2 regions of the Acidovorax sp. DW039 genome follow, and region 2 is predicted to be linked to the other one. Evidence: predicted binding sites of a transcription regulator. Region 2 holds the regulator's gene; the other holds the start of a gene.

Region 1 (7,241 bases), 420 kb from region 2:
GGCCACCCCCACGCCGATCACGATGAGCGAGTTGGTGGCGCTGGCAGCTTCCCACACCGTGAGTCGGTCAATGACGATGTAGGGGTACAGGCTGTAGGCCAGACCGAAAAAGGCCAGCACAAAAATGGTGACTGTGGCCGCGAACACCACCCAGCCATAGCCTGCGGCCACCACACGCGGGGAGCTGAGCACGTGCCGTATGGCAAAGAAGCACGCGACGCACGCCAGCGGGATGGGAAGCAAGGCAAAGAATCCTGGCAGTGCGAACCACTTGTGGAACACGGTCTGGCTGACCACAGGAGTCGCCAGCGAGATGCCCACCAGCGCAAAGCCCATGGGCCACAGCACGCCCTGGCCCCAGCGCAGCGCCTTGCCTTGAAGCGGTCCCTCGGTCTTCATGATGAGCCAGCCTGCGCCCAGCATGGCGTAGGCGGCGGGCAGGGTCAGGGCGATGCCTGCAGCAAACATGCGGCTCCACAGGTCTGCTTGAAAGCCGGTGACGTAAGCCCCCAGCATCCAGCCCTGGGCCAAGGTGGTGACCAGAGAGCCCAGTGCGAAGAGGTGGTTCCAGGTGGCCTTGTGCGCATCGCGTGCCTTGACGCGAAAGTCGAACGCCACGCCGCGCACGATGAGCCCGATCAGCATGATTGCCACCGGCAGGTACAGCGCAGTCAGCACTACACCATGCGCCATGGGAAAGCACACCAGCAGCACGCCCACCCCCAGCACCAGCCAGGTCTCGTTTGCGTCCCAGAAGGGGCCGATGCTGGCCACCATCACGTCTTTTTCTGCAGGGGTGGCCAGGGGCAGCAGCATGCCCACGCCCAGGTCGTAGCCGTCCAGAATCACATAGGCCAGCAGGGCCAGCCCCATGACGGCCATGAAGAGCAGGGGCAGGGCGGTGGCCCAGTTCAGGGTGTCCAGCATGGAGGGCTCCTTGGTGCGGTTACACGGTATGGGCAGTGGGGGGCGCTGCGTCAGGCACCGGCTGCGCAGGGTGCTCGGCCATGTATTTGATGACGCCCACATAGGCCGCCAGCAGCAACACGTACACCGTCAGGTACGCGGCCAGCGTGCCCGCTACCATGCCGCTGCCGTGGGGTGCCACAGCGTCTGCCGTCTTGAGCAGGCCGTAGACCAGGTAGGGCTGGCGGCCAATTTCCGTCACATACCAGCCCGCCAGGGTGGCGACCCAGCCGGAGAAGGTCATGCCCACCAGTGTCCACAACAAGGGGCGGGGGAGCGCAGCCCTTGGCTGAACACGCCTGCGCCACAGCAGCCAGGCTGCAACCCAGGCCACGGCCAGCATCAGCAGGCCCACGCCCACCATGATCCGAAAGCTCCAGAACACGGGTGCAACGGGCGGATGGGCTCCTGCAAACTCGTTCAGCCCTTTCAGCTCTGCATCCATATCGTGCGCAAGAATCAGACTGGCTGCCTTGGGAATTTGCAGTGCGTAGTCGGTGCGGCCTTCTTTTTCGTTGGGGATGCCAAAGAGGGTGAGGGGCGCCCCCTTTTCGGTGTGCCAAATCCCTTCAATGGCTGCAATCTTGGCGGGTTGATGCTCCAGCGTGTTCAGCCCGTGCATGTCCCCCATCAAGATCTGCAGGGGCACGGCCACTGCCACGGTGACGACCGCCGTGCGCAATGCCAGGCGCGTGCCAGCGGTGGCGCTGCCCTTGAGCAGCTGCCAGGCGCTGACCCCCGCGATCAGGAACCCTGCCGTGAGTGTGGAAGCCAGCAACTTGTGCCCCAGGCGATAGGGGAAAGACGGGTTGAAGACGATGGCCAGCCAGTCCACCGCGTGGAACTTGCCGTCGATGATTTCGTAGCCCGCAGGGGTCTGCATCCATGAGTTGAGGCTCAAAATCCAGAAGGCGGACAGCGTGGTGCCAAAAGCGACCAGCAGGGTGGCGGCCATGTGCACACGGTCTGACACCCGACCGCGACCGAACAGCATGATGCCCAGGAACGATGCCTCCAGAAAGAAGGCGGTGAGCACTTCATAGCCCAGCAATGGGCCTGCAATGTTGCCCGCACGCTCCATGAATCCTGGCCAGTTGGTGCCGAACTGGAAACTCATGGTGATGCCCGAGACCACACCCAGCGCGAAGGTCAGTGCAAATACCTTGGTCCAGAAGTAATACGCCTGCTCCCAGCCCGCAGCAGCCGGGGTGCCGCGCGTGGCCGCATGGCGCAGCCGGAAGAACACCAGAAACCAGCACAGGGCGATGGTGATGGTGGGGAACAGGATGTGGAAGCTGATGTTGGCTGCGAACTGGATGCGCGAGAGCATGAAGGTGTCCATGGCTCAGTCCTCCTGGGTTTTGGGGGCGGGTGCCTTGCCGGTCAGTCGGTCTTTGAGTTCAAGCACCCGTGTCACGGCCGCCCCCATGCCCATGAGCTGCAGTGCCGTCTCCGGTGCCAGACGCTGCACATCGTCAAACCATGTCATCAGCCGGTCGATCAGCTCGTGCATTTCGCGCATGCGCTGCTGCGCATAGCGCTCTTCGTCGGACGAGGGTTCCTCCAGCAGCGCCATGCGCAGCATGGATAGCGTGGGTTCTATCTCGCGGCGGCGGCGTTCTTCTGCCAGCACGCGGAAGATCTCCCACACGTCCTTGGGTGCTTCAAAGTATTCGCGGCGGTCACCGGGCAGATGGCTGAGCTTGACCAGTCGCCAGGACTGAAGCTCCTTGAGGCCCATGCTGACGTTGGACCGGGAGAACTCCAGTGCCTCTGCAATTTCGTCGGCATTGATGGGGCGGGGCGAGAGAAAGATCAATGCATAGATCTGGCCCACGGTGCGGTTGATACCCCAGCGGCTACCCATCTCACCAAAGTGGGCGACGAACTGGCGGTTCAGAGGGGGAAGGTTTTTGACATAGGTCATAGGAATCGCATTGTGCGCCTTTTTTCTTGAATTTTCAGAAATTCTTGAAAATTCAGAATGCTTTGCAAATGGACACTACAAAGTCGAGCATTTCCAGCTTGCTTCTGCCCTGCCTCTCGCATGCCTGGCAAGATTTACACAGAAAGAGGACAATAGAAGGCTTTGCTTTTGCGCCTGCGAATTCGCTTCGCCAGAGCGCCCAGGTCAATCCGGTTCTCTGCATGTCTCAAAACACATCCCGGCTGCCGTTGCTGGACACTGTCAAAGGCACGGCTTGCGCGGCCATCGTGGCCCACCATCTGGCCTTCTACGGCCCTATGTCTGATATCGCCCAGCCGCTGGCGCCCCATTTGATGGCCTGGCTGTACGACTACGCGCGCATGGCAGTCCAGATCTTCCTGGTGCTGGGCGGCTACCTTGCTGCAGCCAGCCTGGCTCCTGAAGGCGTTGCCCGCTTTGGGCAAGCGGGCCAGCAGGTGGGCAAGCGCTTTGTGCGGCTGGTGGTCCCTTATGTGGTGGCACTGTTGGTCACCGTGCTGATCAGCGCCTTGGTGCGCCCCTGGATGGAGCATCCTTCGGTGCCCGGAGACCCGAGCCTTGCACAGCTCATCACCCACGCGTTGCTGCTGCACAGTGTGGTGGAGCATGAATCGCTGTCTGCGGGAGTCTGGTACGTGGCCATCGACTTCCAGCTTTTCACCCTCAGTGTTCTCATCTTCGCTGCGGTGCGTGCATTGCCCTCCGCGGCTGCGCAGAAGTGGGCCTCCTGGCTGGGGCGCGCGGTGGTGGTGGCCGGCGTGGCTGCATCGCTCTGGGGTTTCAATCGCGATGCCCACTGGGATGTGTGGGCCGTCTATTTCTTCGGTGCCTACGGTCTGGGCATGATGGCGTTCTGGGCCAGCCGCGCGCCTCGCGCCTCGGGTTGGGTGGTGTGCATGGCCCTGCTGGGCTTGGTGGGCCTGTGGCTGGAATACCGCGCCCGTATCGCGCTGGCGCTGGTGACGGCGCTGCTGCTGGTGTGGGCCATGCGTACGCCAGCGGTCCGCCAGTGGCGTGGAGTGGGTCCTCTGGTGCGGCTTGGGCAAATGTCGTATTCCGTGTTTCTCATCCACTTCGCGGTGTGCCTGCTGGTCAATGCGGTGGTGAGTGGCCTGTGGCCAGACTCTCCATGGCTCAACGCCGGTGGCATGCTGCTGGCGTTTTCTCTGGCCATGGTCGCGGGCCAGTGGCTCTATCGCACGGTAGAACTGCGCACCCCTTCCTTGCCCACCTTGCTGCGCTGGCAGGCGAGCCTGGTGGCGGCTGGCGTGCTGGTGCAGCTCGGCAGCAATTGGGGCTAGGAGCCGCCCCAAAACCAACGCAATGCCTCACGCATCGGATGAGGCACTTTGAGGGGCATTGGATGCCTACCAAGTCAGCGGTGCAGTTCGCCCGCGCTTTCGGGTTGATAGACGATCTCCTTGACTTGCACCGTCATCGCCTTACCGCCGGGGCCTGGCCAGGCTAGCTCGTCACCCACAGACAACCCCAGTAGCGCACTGCCCACTGGTGCGAGGATGGACAGCTTGTCTGCGCTGCCGTCGATATCGCGTGGGTAGACCAGCGTCAGGCAGAACTCTTTTCCGCTTTCCTGGATTCGGAACTTCACGGTGGAGTTCATGGTGACCACGTGGGGTGGGATCTCCTCGGGCGGCACCACGTCCGCCCGATCGAGCTCTGCCTGCAGATCCGCCTTTCCAGGAAACACACTGGAAGGCATGGCTGCCAGCAGGGCTTCAATACGGTCGAGATCCAGGGAAGACAGAACGATCTGGGGCTTGCGCGCCATTGTGATACCTCATGAGAGTGGTTGAAAGGCCGGGACTCTAGGCGATTGCGAATCTCGCACTGCCGCGCGCGGTCATTGCCTGGCCCTTCTGGCCGATGAGCGTGCCCGCCATTGCAGACCTTTTCATGTGAATGATTTGCCAAGCTCATTTTTGAATGCTGTATATTTATACAGTTATGAAAACTCCTGCGAACCCCACGGTGGTATACGGCGCTGAGGCCGAATGGGTGCCTATTCCTGTCCAGGCCATACGTGGCCGGGGCGCTGCCACCGCGGTGCCGCACAGGTTTGAGCGCGACGTGCGAGAGGCGGCTGACGACGGGTGGAATTCGCAAGCTCGTCTTCATCCAGAGAAGGCTGGAGATAGACAAGAGGATGGGTGCGACCCTGGCGATGATGAAGACTTGTGGGCTTCTCCCTTGTCACCCCAGGCACCCGCCACCCGCGTGCACCTGGAGACGGCGCGCAGCGCGCTCAGTGCAAATGACTCCCCCGACATCTTTTTTGAACTCTCGGTCAACCCCTATCGGGGGTGTGAGCATGGTTGTACCTACTGCTACGCGCGCCCCACCCACAGCTACCTGAACTTTTCCCCTGGCCTGGACTTTGAAACCCAGATCGTGGCCAAGCACAACATTGCCGAAGTGCTCAGGCACGAGCTTGCGCAACCGCGTTATGTGCCCCGGTTGCTCAACATCGGTTCCGCCACCGATTGCTACCAACCCGTAGAGCGTGAGCTGCGCCTCACCCGCAGTGTGATCGAGGTCTTGCGCGATGCGCGACATCCGTTCTCCCTGATCACCAAGTCCAGCGGGGTGGAGCGGGATATGGACTTGCTGGTCCCCTTGGCCGCGCAACGCCTTGCGGCTGTGTACGTCACTGTGACTACGCTCGATGCGGATCTGGCTCGCCGCATGGAGCCCAGAGCCGCCGCACCCCACCGGCGTCTGCGCACCATCCGCACCTTGGCCGAGGCGGGCGTGCCTGTGGGGGTGAGCGTGGCTCCGCAGATCCCATTCATCACGGAAGACATGGAACAGGTGCTGGAAGCCGCGCGAGATGCTGGAGCAACCAGTGCGTTCTATACCGTGCTGCGCCTGCCGTGGGAGCTGGACGCGCTGTTTCGCGAATGGCTGCAACTGCATTACCCACAACGAGCCGCCCGCGTGATGGCGCGTGTGCAGGACCTTCATAACCTGAGCGATGTCCAGCGCGCCGCCGGCAAGACCTACGAGAGCGACTTTGCCACCCGCATGAAAGGCAGCGGGTTGTGGGCAGACCTGCTGCGCCAGCGTTTCGCTGCCACGTGCCGAAAACTGGGGCTCAACCGTGAGCGCGAGGGGCTTGACATGACCCAGTTCAGGCCAGGGCTGGCGCGGGGGCAGGGCAGTCTTTTTTAGGCGTGGTTAGCATCATTTGGCGTTGTTGCACCGTCTTGTCGTACTGTTTGTATTGCCTGCCATGGAATGACGCAGTTTTCGGTAGCCAGAGCCTCTCAGCGGCAACCGGTCATGCCTGCACCAGCTGTTGATCCAGCACGCCAAAGGGGGCGGTCAACCCTTCGTCGTTCAAAGCTTCCATTCGAATGCGTTCACCAAAGCGCAGGAATGAAGTGCGTGGCGCACCATCGGTCAGCATCTCGCGCATGCGCACCTCGGTCAGGCAGGTGGAGCCTGCAGCCGGGTCTGCGTTGGATACCGTGCCCGATCCAATGATGGTTCCAGCGGACAGTTTGCGCGTGCGTGCAGCATGCGCGATCAGTTCACCAAAGTGGAAATGCATCTCTCCTGCGTGGGGATGACCTATCCATTGACCATCTCGTTGCACGCGCAATTGCAAATGCACCCGGCCATCACGCCAATGGGTTCCCAGCTCGTCAGGGGTGACCGCAACAGGGGCAAAGGCTGTGGATGGCTTGGCCTGGATGAAGCCGAATCCGCTTTTCACTTCACGCGGGCCAAAGGCGCGCAGGCTCCAGTCGTTCAGCAGCACCACCAGCTTCACGTATTGCAGTGCTTGCAGGGCAGACACACCCATGGGTGTTTCTGAAAGCACCACACCAAACTCGCCCTCGCAGTCAATCTGGTCTGCTTCGGCAGGCAAGGGCACGTCATTGTGTGGGCCCAGAAAGTCATCGGCAGCGCCCTGGTACATCAGGGGCACGGTTTCAAAATCCGGCACCGCAGGGACTTTGAATGCCCGTTCCATCAACCTGCCGTGGTTGAGAAAGGCCGAGCCATCCAGCCACTGGAAGGTGCGGGGCAGCGGTGCCCCGCAGTCCCCGGGGTTGAACGGTGCGGTGTTGCAAGCGGTGCTTCCGGGCTCGGCATCCAGCTGCGCTTGCAGCGCGCGCAACTGGGGCTCCACCTCCGTCCAGCGCTCCAGAGCGTCCCGCAAATGGGGGCTGATGTTTGCTGCGCTGGCAAAGCGAAGGTTGTCGGAGGAAACGACGACCAGATGGCCATCCGGCTGGCCGTTGTGCAGGCTTGCGAGTCTCATGGTGCTGTGTGTGGGCTGCGT
Region 2 (7,241 bases):
CTGAGCGGCATGCTTCGGACTGCAGTGCCCTCCCCGACCCCGGAGTCTGGACAAGGGGGTTCCAAGCCAGCGAACGCATCTGGCAAAGGCTGGCCCCGATTCTGGCTACGACGAGATCCTGCAAGCTGGGCGCTGTGGCCCTTATCGATGGTCTACGGCGGCCTCGTCAGGGTTCGCTCCATGCTCTACGACATCGGTCTGCTGCATTCAGGGCATCCGGGGCGTCCCGTTATCGTGATCGGGAATGTGGTGGCTGGAGGTTCGGGCAAAACCCCCATCGTGATGGCGCTGGTCAGGCACCTGCAAGCGCTGGGGTGGCACCCCGGAGTGATCTCCCGCGGTTACGGGCGCACCAGCCAAGGCTGTGTGCTGGTGGATGCGACCTCCCGCCCGGTCGACGTGGGCGATGAGCCTTTGCTGATTGCCCGCCAATGCGGCGTGCCGGTGTGTGTGTCCCGCAATCGGCTCGAGGCGGCGCAGCAACTCCTGAAGCATGACCCCGTCACAGATGTACTGATTGCCGACGATGGCCTGCAGCACCGGGCATTGCAACGTGACCTGGAGGTGTGCGTCTTCAATGCGCACGGGGCAGGAAACGGCTTCCTGCTACCTGCCGGGCCTCTGCGCGAACCGTGGCCGCGCTCCGTGGACTGGGTGCTGCACACCGGGACCCCTCCTGCTGTCGGCACATCCATGCCTTCGTATCCCGTACAGCGGCAGCTGGCATCCCACGCCCTTACTTCCACAGGAGAGAAGGTGGCATTGGATGCACTGCGCGGACACCCCCTGCATGCGGTGGCCGCGATTGGACAGCCCGGTGCATTTTTCAGCATGCTGGAGCAAGCTGGCCTGTCGTTAGGCCACAAGGAAGCGCTTCCGGATCACTATGATTTTGATAGCTGGTTGCGCTCAACTGATGAGCGCTTGCGCCTGATTTGCACAGAAAAAGACGCGGTCAAAATATGGAAGACGCATCCCGATGCATTGGCTGTACCGCTCGAAATCACCCTTGCCCCAGACTTTGTGGGGGATGTGGATGCTCGGCTGAGAGCCATTGCAGCGCCGCTATCATCCCCGGACCTACCGGGCTATGCCCCTTCCCGCACTGAATAAACCGCCATGGACCCCAAACTGCTTGAACTGCTGGTCTGCCCAGTCACCAAAGGCCCGCTGACATTTGACAGGGAACATCAGGAGCTTGTGTCGCGCAGCGCCCGGCTTGCCTACCCTGTGCGCGATGGCATCCCTATCCTGCTGGAGAACGAAGCCCGCACCCTGACGGATGAGGAGCTGGAGGCGTGAGTTCGCAAGGTGCAAGCGGTGTGATGCACGCTGGCAAGACGGTATTTACGGTTCTTATTCCCGCCCGGCTGGCCTCTTCTAGGCTGCCCAACAAGCCCCTTGCGGATATCGCCGGTTTACCGATGGTGGTGCGTGTTGCGCGGCGCGCCCAGTTGAGCGGTGCGAAACAAGTGGTGGTGGCTGCCGACCATGAACTGATCTTGCAGGCCTGCCAGGAACATGGCGTTCAGGCAGTGTTGACCGATGTCCACCATGCCAGTGGGAGTGACCGTCTTGCTCAGGCCTGCGAATTGCTGAACCTGGAGGGTGACGATGTGGTCGTCAACGTGCAAGGCGATGAGCCGCTGATGGACCCCGCGTTGATCGATGCAGTGGCCGACTTGCTGGCAGCGCACACTTCCGCGAGCATGGGTACTGCAGCCCACCCTATTGTTTCTCGTGAAGACTATCTGAACCCGAATGTGGTGAAGGTCGTGCTGGACGCGCAAGGCATGGCGCACTACTTCAGTCGCGCCCCCATTCCATGGTCGCGCGACCAGGCCCATGTGGCCTGGTGGGAGCATGCACAGGGAAGCAATGCGGCATCTGTGCCAGGGTTTGCTCCGTTACGGCATGTGGGCATCTACAGCTACCGGGCTGGCTTCCTGAGAGACTTTCCGCGGCTGCCCCCTGCCCCCACCGAAACCGTGGAGGCCTTGGAGCAACTGCGCGCCTTGTGGCACGGCCACCGCATCTGCGTGCACGTCACGCCGCACGCGCCTGGCCCCGGGGTGGATACGCCTGAAGATCTGCAAAAGGTTCGCGCATTGCTTGGCGCTACGGCCACCGGCTGATCTACGGGAAAACAAGGGAAAAACGCAGGCGCAGCGTAAGGCAAGGCAAAGCTGTCGCGTGCTATCCTTGACCGAAGAGAGAGCACTGGGCCCTGGACGCTCCAATAGGCCCCCGCCAGCAGTGCCGCACGATTTTTAAAACCTTGAGGACCTCCATGAGACTGATTCTGTTGGGCGCGCCCGGCGCCGGAAAGGGCACGCAAGCCACCTTCATCTGCCAGAAGTATGGCATCCCGCAAATCTCGACTGGAGACATGCTCCGCGCTGCCGTGAAGGCCGGTACGCCGCTGGGTCAGCAGGCAGAGGCAGTGATGAAAGCCGGTGCACTGGTCAGTGACGAGCTGATCATCAATCTGGTGAAGGAACGCATCGCCCAGCCCGATTGCGCCAACGGTTTTCTTTTTGATGGCTTCCCCCGCACCATTCCCCAGGCCGACGCCATGAAGGCGGCTGGAGTGAAGCTGGACTATGTGCTGGAAATCGACGTGCCTTTTGAGGCCATTGTCGAGCGCATGAGCGGCCGCCGCTCGCATCCCGCCAGCGGTCGTACTTACCACGTCAAGTTCAACCCGCCCAAGGTAGCGGGCAAAGATGACGTGACCGGTGAAGACCTCATCCAGCGTGACGACGACAAGGAAGAGACCGTCAAGAAGCGCTTGCAGGTTTACAGCGACCAGACGCGCCCCCTGGTGGACTACTACAGCAACTGGGCTCAGCAAGACCCATCGCAGGCTCCTAAATACCGGGCCATCAGCGGCACAGGTAGCGTGGAAGAGATTACGGCGCGAGCGCTGGAAGCTTTGAGCCGCTAAACAAGAGAATCAGAGGCTATTGCCTCACTTGGCAAAAATGCCGCACAGATTTCGGTCTGTGCGGCATTTTGAGTTTTTGGGATTAAGAGACCTGAGTCTTTTGCATCCTCAGGTAACGTATTCAGCGTGACAGCGGAGTTTTCATGCCCCGATCAAGTCAAGCATCAACGAAACCCTCGCCTTGACGGGAGACAGACCAGGGTAGGTAGCGAAGTCACCGGTGTCTCCGACAATACGATGCCCCTGACTGCAGCGGGTGGACTTCACGACTCGAACGCCCGACGCCTTGGCGCGCATCAGCGCCTCCTTGAGCTCCACATGCAGCGAGCCATTGCCTGTGGCTGCAACTACCAAGCCGCGAACACCCGCATGCACCAGGGCATCTACCGCGCGTGCGCTGGCGCCTGCACCACTCACGACGATCTCCACCCACGGCCATTGCTCTGGAGGTGGGAGCTGAGCCACCAGTCCAGCCTGGGGCGCAACATCGTCAGGCTGCGGCGCGGTCCGTGCCCACCGCACTTCCCCCTCTTCCACCCAGCCCAAAGGCCCTATCTCGCCGGAGCTGAATGCGTCCACGCGATAGGGGAAGGCTTTGTGAACGGACTGCGCACCATGGATGACCCCTGCAGCAACCGCCATGACCCCAGCAGACTGAGGGTGCAACACGACCGCAATGGCATCGAGGAGATTCTGGGGGCCATCAGGTGTGAGAGCGCTGGCAGGTCGCATGGCACTGGTCAGCACAATGGGCTTGGTGGTTCGCACTACAGACTGCAAGAACCAGGCTGTTTCTTCCAACGTGTCGGTGCCATGGGTAATCACGACCCCCTGCACGCTGACGTCCTGCATCAGCGAGGCACATCGCAAAGCCAGATCGCGCCAGACGCCGAAGTTCATGTCTTTGCTGTCCAGCTGAGCCACTTGCTCGCACTGCAACTCACAACCCTTGGCGACATTCTCCAGACCAGGAACACCGCTAAGCAACTCGCCCACGCTTACTTCGCCAGCCTTGTAGCCGACGTTATCACCAGCACGCGCAGCCTTTCCGGCGATGGTCCCCCCCGTTCCCAGAACGACTATTTTTTTAACACTCACTTGCACACTCCCAAAAACTGGTGAAAAATACAGCTACTGGATTAAAAAACAGTATCCTTCAAACCTGCAAAGAATTGATCTCGCAGCCATGCTCGACAACCCCAAACTTACGGCACGCCAGCAGCAGATTCTGGACCTGATTCAGACCGCTATCGCCAAGACGGGCGCCCCCCCTACCCGCGCCGAAATTGCAACAGAGCTGGGCTTCAAATCCGCCAACGCGGCAGAAGAGCATCTGCAGGCGCTTGCCCGCAAAGGCGTTATCGAATTGGTCAGTGGGACGTCCCGTGGGATCCGTTTGCGCAATGACACAGTGCGGGCACTCAATGCAGCGCGGGGTCAGCATTTCGATGCACCACTGCGTCAGCTGTCGCAGCTTTTTCTGCCATTGATCGGTCGGGTTGCCGCAGGCTCTCCCATTCTCGCGCAAGAACACGTAGACCAAACCTATTGCGTGGAGTCGAGCCTTTTTCAGCACAAGCCGGATTACCTGTTGAAGGTGCGCGGCATGTCCATGCGGGATGCAGGCATCATGGATGGCGACTTGCTGGCTGTTCAAGCTACGCGAGACGCTCGCAACGGGCAAATCATCGTTGCCCGGCTGGGTGAGGAAGTAACCGTAAAGCGACTCAAACGCACCGCCAAGGGTATCGAACTGCTGCCCGAGAACCCAGACTACCCCGTGATCACGGTGCAGCCGGGTGAGCCTTTTGAGATTGAAGGTTTGGCGGTGGGCCTGATCCGAAACACTTTGCTGATGTAAGAAATTCTGTCTGTTTCTCAGGTGGCGGGCGTTGGGCGGCTTGAGAGGGCTGCCAGCCCTGAGATGCAGCATTATTTGAAATCCTGCCTATGTTCATTCACCGAATTTCGGAGCATTCACATGGGTACTGGGTTTTCAGCCTTGGCGGCAATTTCTTCGCCTTTTAAAGCGTTGGCTCGATGGATCGGGTCTACCGAAACACATACGCTTTCCCAACACCAAGCCTCCAGCCATAGCGCAGGGTGTACTGAAGTAGGCGCGGATTGGTTGGGGTTTGCGGGTTCGGGATCGAAACAGTCGTTTCTCCCAATCAAATCGTCTCTGCCACACCTGCCTTTCGAGAAACACACTCGCGCTCGCGGCGCAGAGAGGTGCTTGCATGGCGAATTCAAATCTGTTGCTAAACAGGGGGCTACTGCCACGAGCAATGCGCCCCTCAGAACCCAATCACATTTACCAAAACCCAGGGTTCTTCGAGTGATCCACTCCGGTCCCCCAGAGAGTGGCAAATTGGTGATTTCAGGACGAATGGCAGATGTTTGTGCAGAGCTGGATCGGCTTGCAAGGCATGAGTGTCCAGCATTCCTGCAATGAAATACGGGCCGCGTTGAACACATGGACCAATCCATGTCGTTTTTCAATTTGTCTCATCTCGCAGGCGTCCCGCTTTCGCAGTAAGGTGCCAGGTGCTACATCACGTTGCATTTAACCGAATGCTCCGGCGGCCCTTCACGCACTGAGCTGTACGGGCAAGGCACAATATCGGTATGAATATTGTGATCCTGGACGACTACCAAGATGCAGTGCGCAAGCTCCATTGCGCCTCTCGGCTGGATGCCTATACCGCCAAGGTGTACACAAACACCATCAAGGGCCTCGGCCAGTTATCTGTGCGACTGAGGGATGCAGACATCATCGTCCTCATCAGGGAGCGTACTCAGATCACCAAGCAGCTCGTCGAGAAGCTTCCTCGACTCAAACTGATCGCACAGACGGGCAAAGTCGGTAGCCATATCGACGTGGCTGCATGTACAGAACGCGGCATCGCCGTGGCAGAAGGCGTTGGCTCGCCCGTAGCTCCGGCTGAGCTCACCTGGGCCTTGGTGATGGCAGCCAGTCGGCGTCTGCCGCAGTACATATCCAACCTGAAGCACGGTGCATGGCAGCAGTCAGGCCTTAAAAATGCGTCCATGCCTCCCAACTTTGGCATTGGCACCGTGCTGCGCGGAAAAACATTGGGCGTGTGGGGTTACGGGCGCATCGGTCAACTCGTCGCAGGCTATGGCAAGGCCTTCGGTATGAATGTGCGCGTCTGGGGACGCGAAGCCTCGCGCGCAAAAGCCCTGACAGACGGCTACCAAGCAGCTACCAATCGCGAAGAGTTCTTCTCCCAATGTGACGTTATTTCGTTGCACCTGCGATTGAATGAAGAGACGCGCAATATCGTCACGCTCGAAGACCTTTCCTGCATGAAGCCGACCTCGCTGCTGGTCAACACTTCCCGTGCGGAACTCATCGAGCCAGACGCACTGATTGCGGCGTTGAATCGGGGGCGTCCTGGGATGGCTGCGGTCGACGTGTTTGAGAGCGAGCCCATCCTGCAAGGTCACGCCCTGTTGCGGCTTGAAAACTGCGTTTGCACCCCCCACATTGGCTATGTGGAGCAGGACAGCTATGAGCTCTATTTCGGTGCAGCTTTCGACAATGTGGTGAATTTCATCAAGGGCACACCGACCAACATTGTGAATCCCGGTGCCTTGCAAGTACGCCGATAGATAGGTTGGCAGCCTCCGGGCGAGCACTTGTCTGCTTGTTTGGCGTGAAGTATTGATAAACACAAAACAAAAGGCCCTCTGCCGTGGAACAGAGGGCCTTTTGCCTGAAGAGACGGAACTGTTGATCAGTTCAGAGGTGTCTTCTTGCCATCCTTGTACACATACAGTGTGATGGCTGGGTTCTTCATTTCACCATTGGGTTCGAACTGGATCGTGGAGGTCACGCCCTTGAAGTTGGACTTCAGCAGTTCGGGTGTGTAGACCTTGGGGTCCACAGAGTTGGCACGCTTCATGGCATCGACCAGCAGGAAAGTCGCGTCATAAGTGTAGGGGCTGTAAACCTGGAACTGGCCAGGGTACTTGGCGTCGTACTTGGTCTTCCAGGCCTTGCCGCCAGGCATCTTGTCCAGCGATGCACCGCCTTCAGCGCACACCACATTGGCCAGAGTCTTGGCGCCTGCGGCCAGCTTGGCGATTTCAGAGGTGCAAACGCCGTCACCGCCGAAGTACTTCACGTTGCCCATGCCCAGCTGCTCCATCTGGCGCAGCATAGGACCAGCTTGTGGGTCCATACCGCCGTAGAAGATCGCATCTGGGTTCTTGGACTTGATGGCAGTCAAGATCGCCATGAAGTCTGTGGCCTTGTCAGTGGTGAACT

What was found. The regulator LexA, encoded in region 2, represses DNA repair genes until DNA is damaged. The targets are predictions, from matches to a motif close to ACTGTATNNNNATACAGT.
Region 1: AACH87_RS09300 (PA0069 family radical SAM protein) is a predicted target of LexA. The motif match lies at 4,879-4,896, and genes of this name have one in related genera.

Annotation. Positions count from the first base shown of each region.
Region 1 is NZ_AP029019.1:2,081,622-2,088,862, forward strand. It holds gene AACH87_RS09275 (cytochrome d ubiquinol oxidase subunit II) at 1-927, opposite strand, end outside; gene AACH87_RS09280 (cytochrome ubiquinol oxidase subunit I) at 947-2,308, opposite strand; gene AACH87_RS09285 (GbsR/MarR family transcriptional regulator) at 2,312-2,893, opposite strand; gene AACH87_RS09290 (acyltransferase) at 3,115-4,233, shown strand; gene rnk (nucleoside diphosphate kinase regulator) at 4,308-4,721, opposite strand; gene AACH87_RS09300 (PA0069 family radical SAM protein) at 4,898-6,121, shown strand; gene AACH87_RS09305 (fumarylacetoacetate hydrolase family protein) at 6,231-7,220, opposite strand.
Region 2 is NZ_AP029019.1:2,506,294-2,513,534, reverse strand. It holds gene AACH87_RS11160 (biopolymer transporter ExbD) at 1-4, shown strand, start outside; gene lpxK (tetraacyldisaccharide 4'-kinase) at 10-1,113, shown strand; gene AACH87_RS11150 (Trm112 family protein) at 1,120-1,302, shown strand; gene kdsB (3-deoxy-manno-octulosonate cytidylyltransferase) at 1,326-2,135, shown strand; gene adk (adenylate kinase) at 2,291-2,947, shown strand; gene AACH87_RS11135 (asparaginase) at 3,089-4,045, opposite strand; gene lexA (transcriptional repressor LexA) at 4,134-4,808, shown strand; gene AACH87_RS11125 (D-2-hydroxyacid dehydrogenase family protein) at 5,576-6,583, shown strand; gene AACH87_RS11120 (branched-chain amino acid ABC transporter substrate-binding protein) at 6,709-7,241, opposite strand, start outside.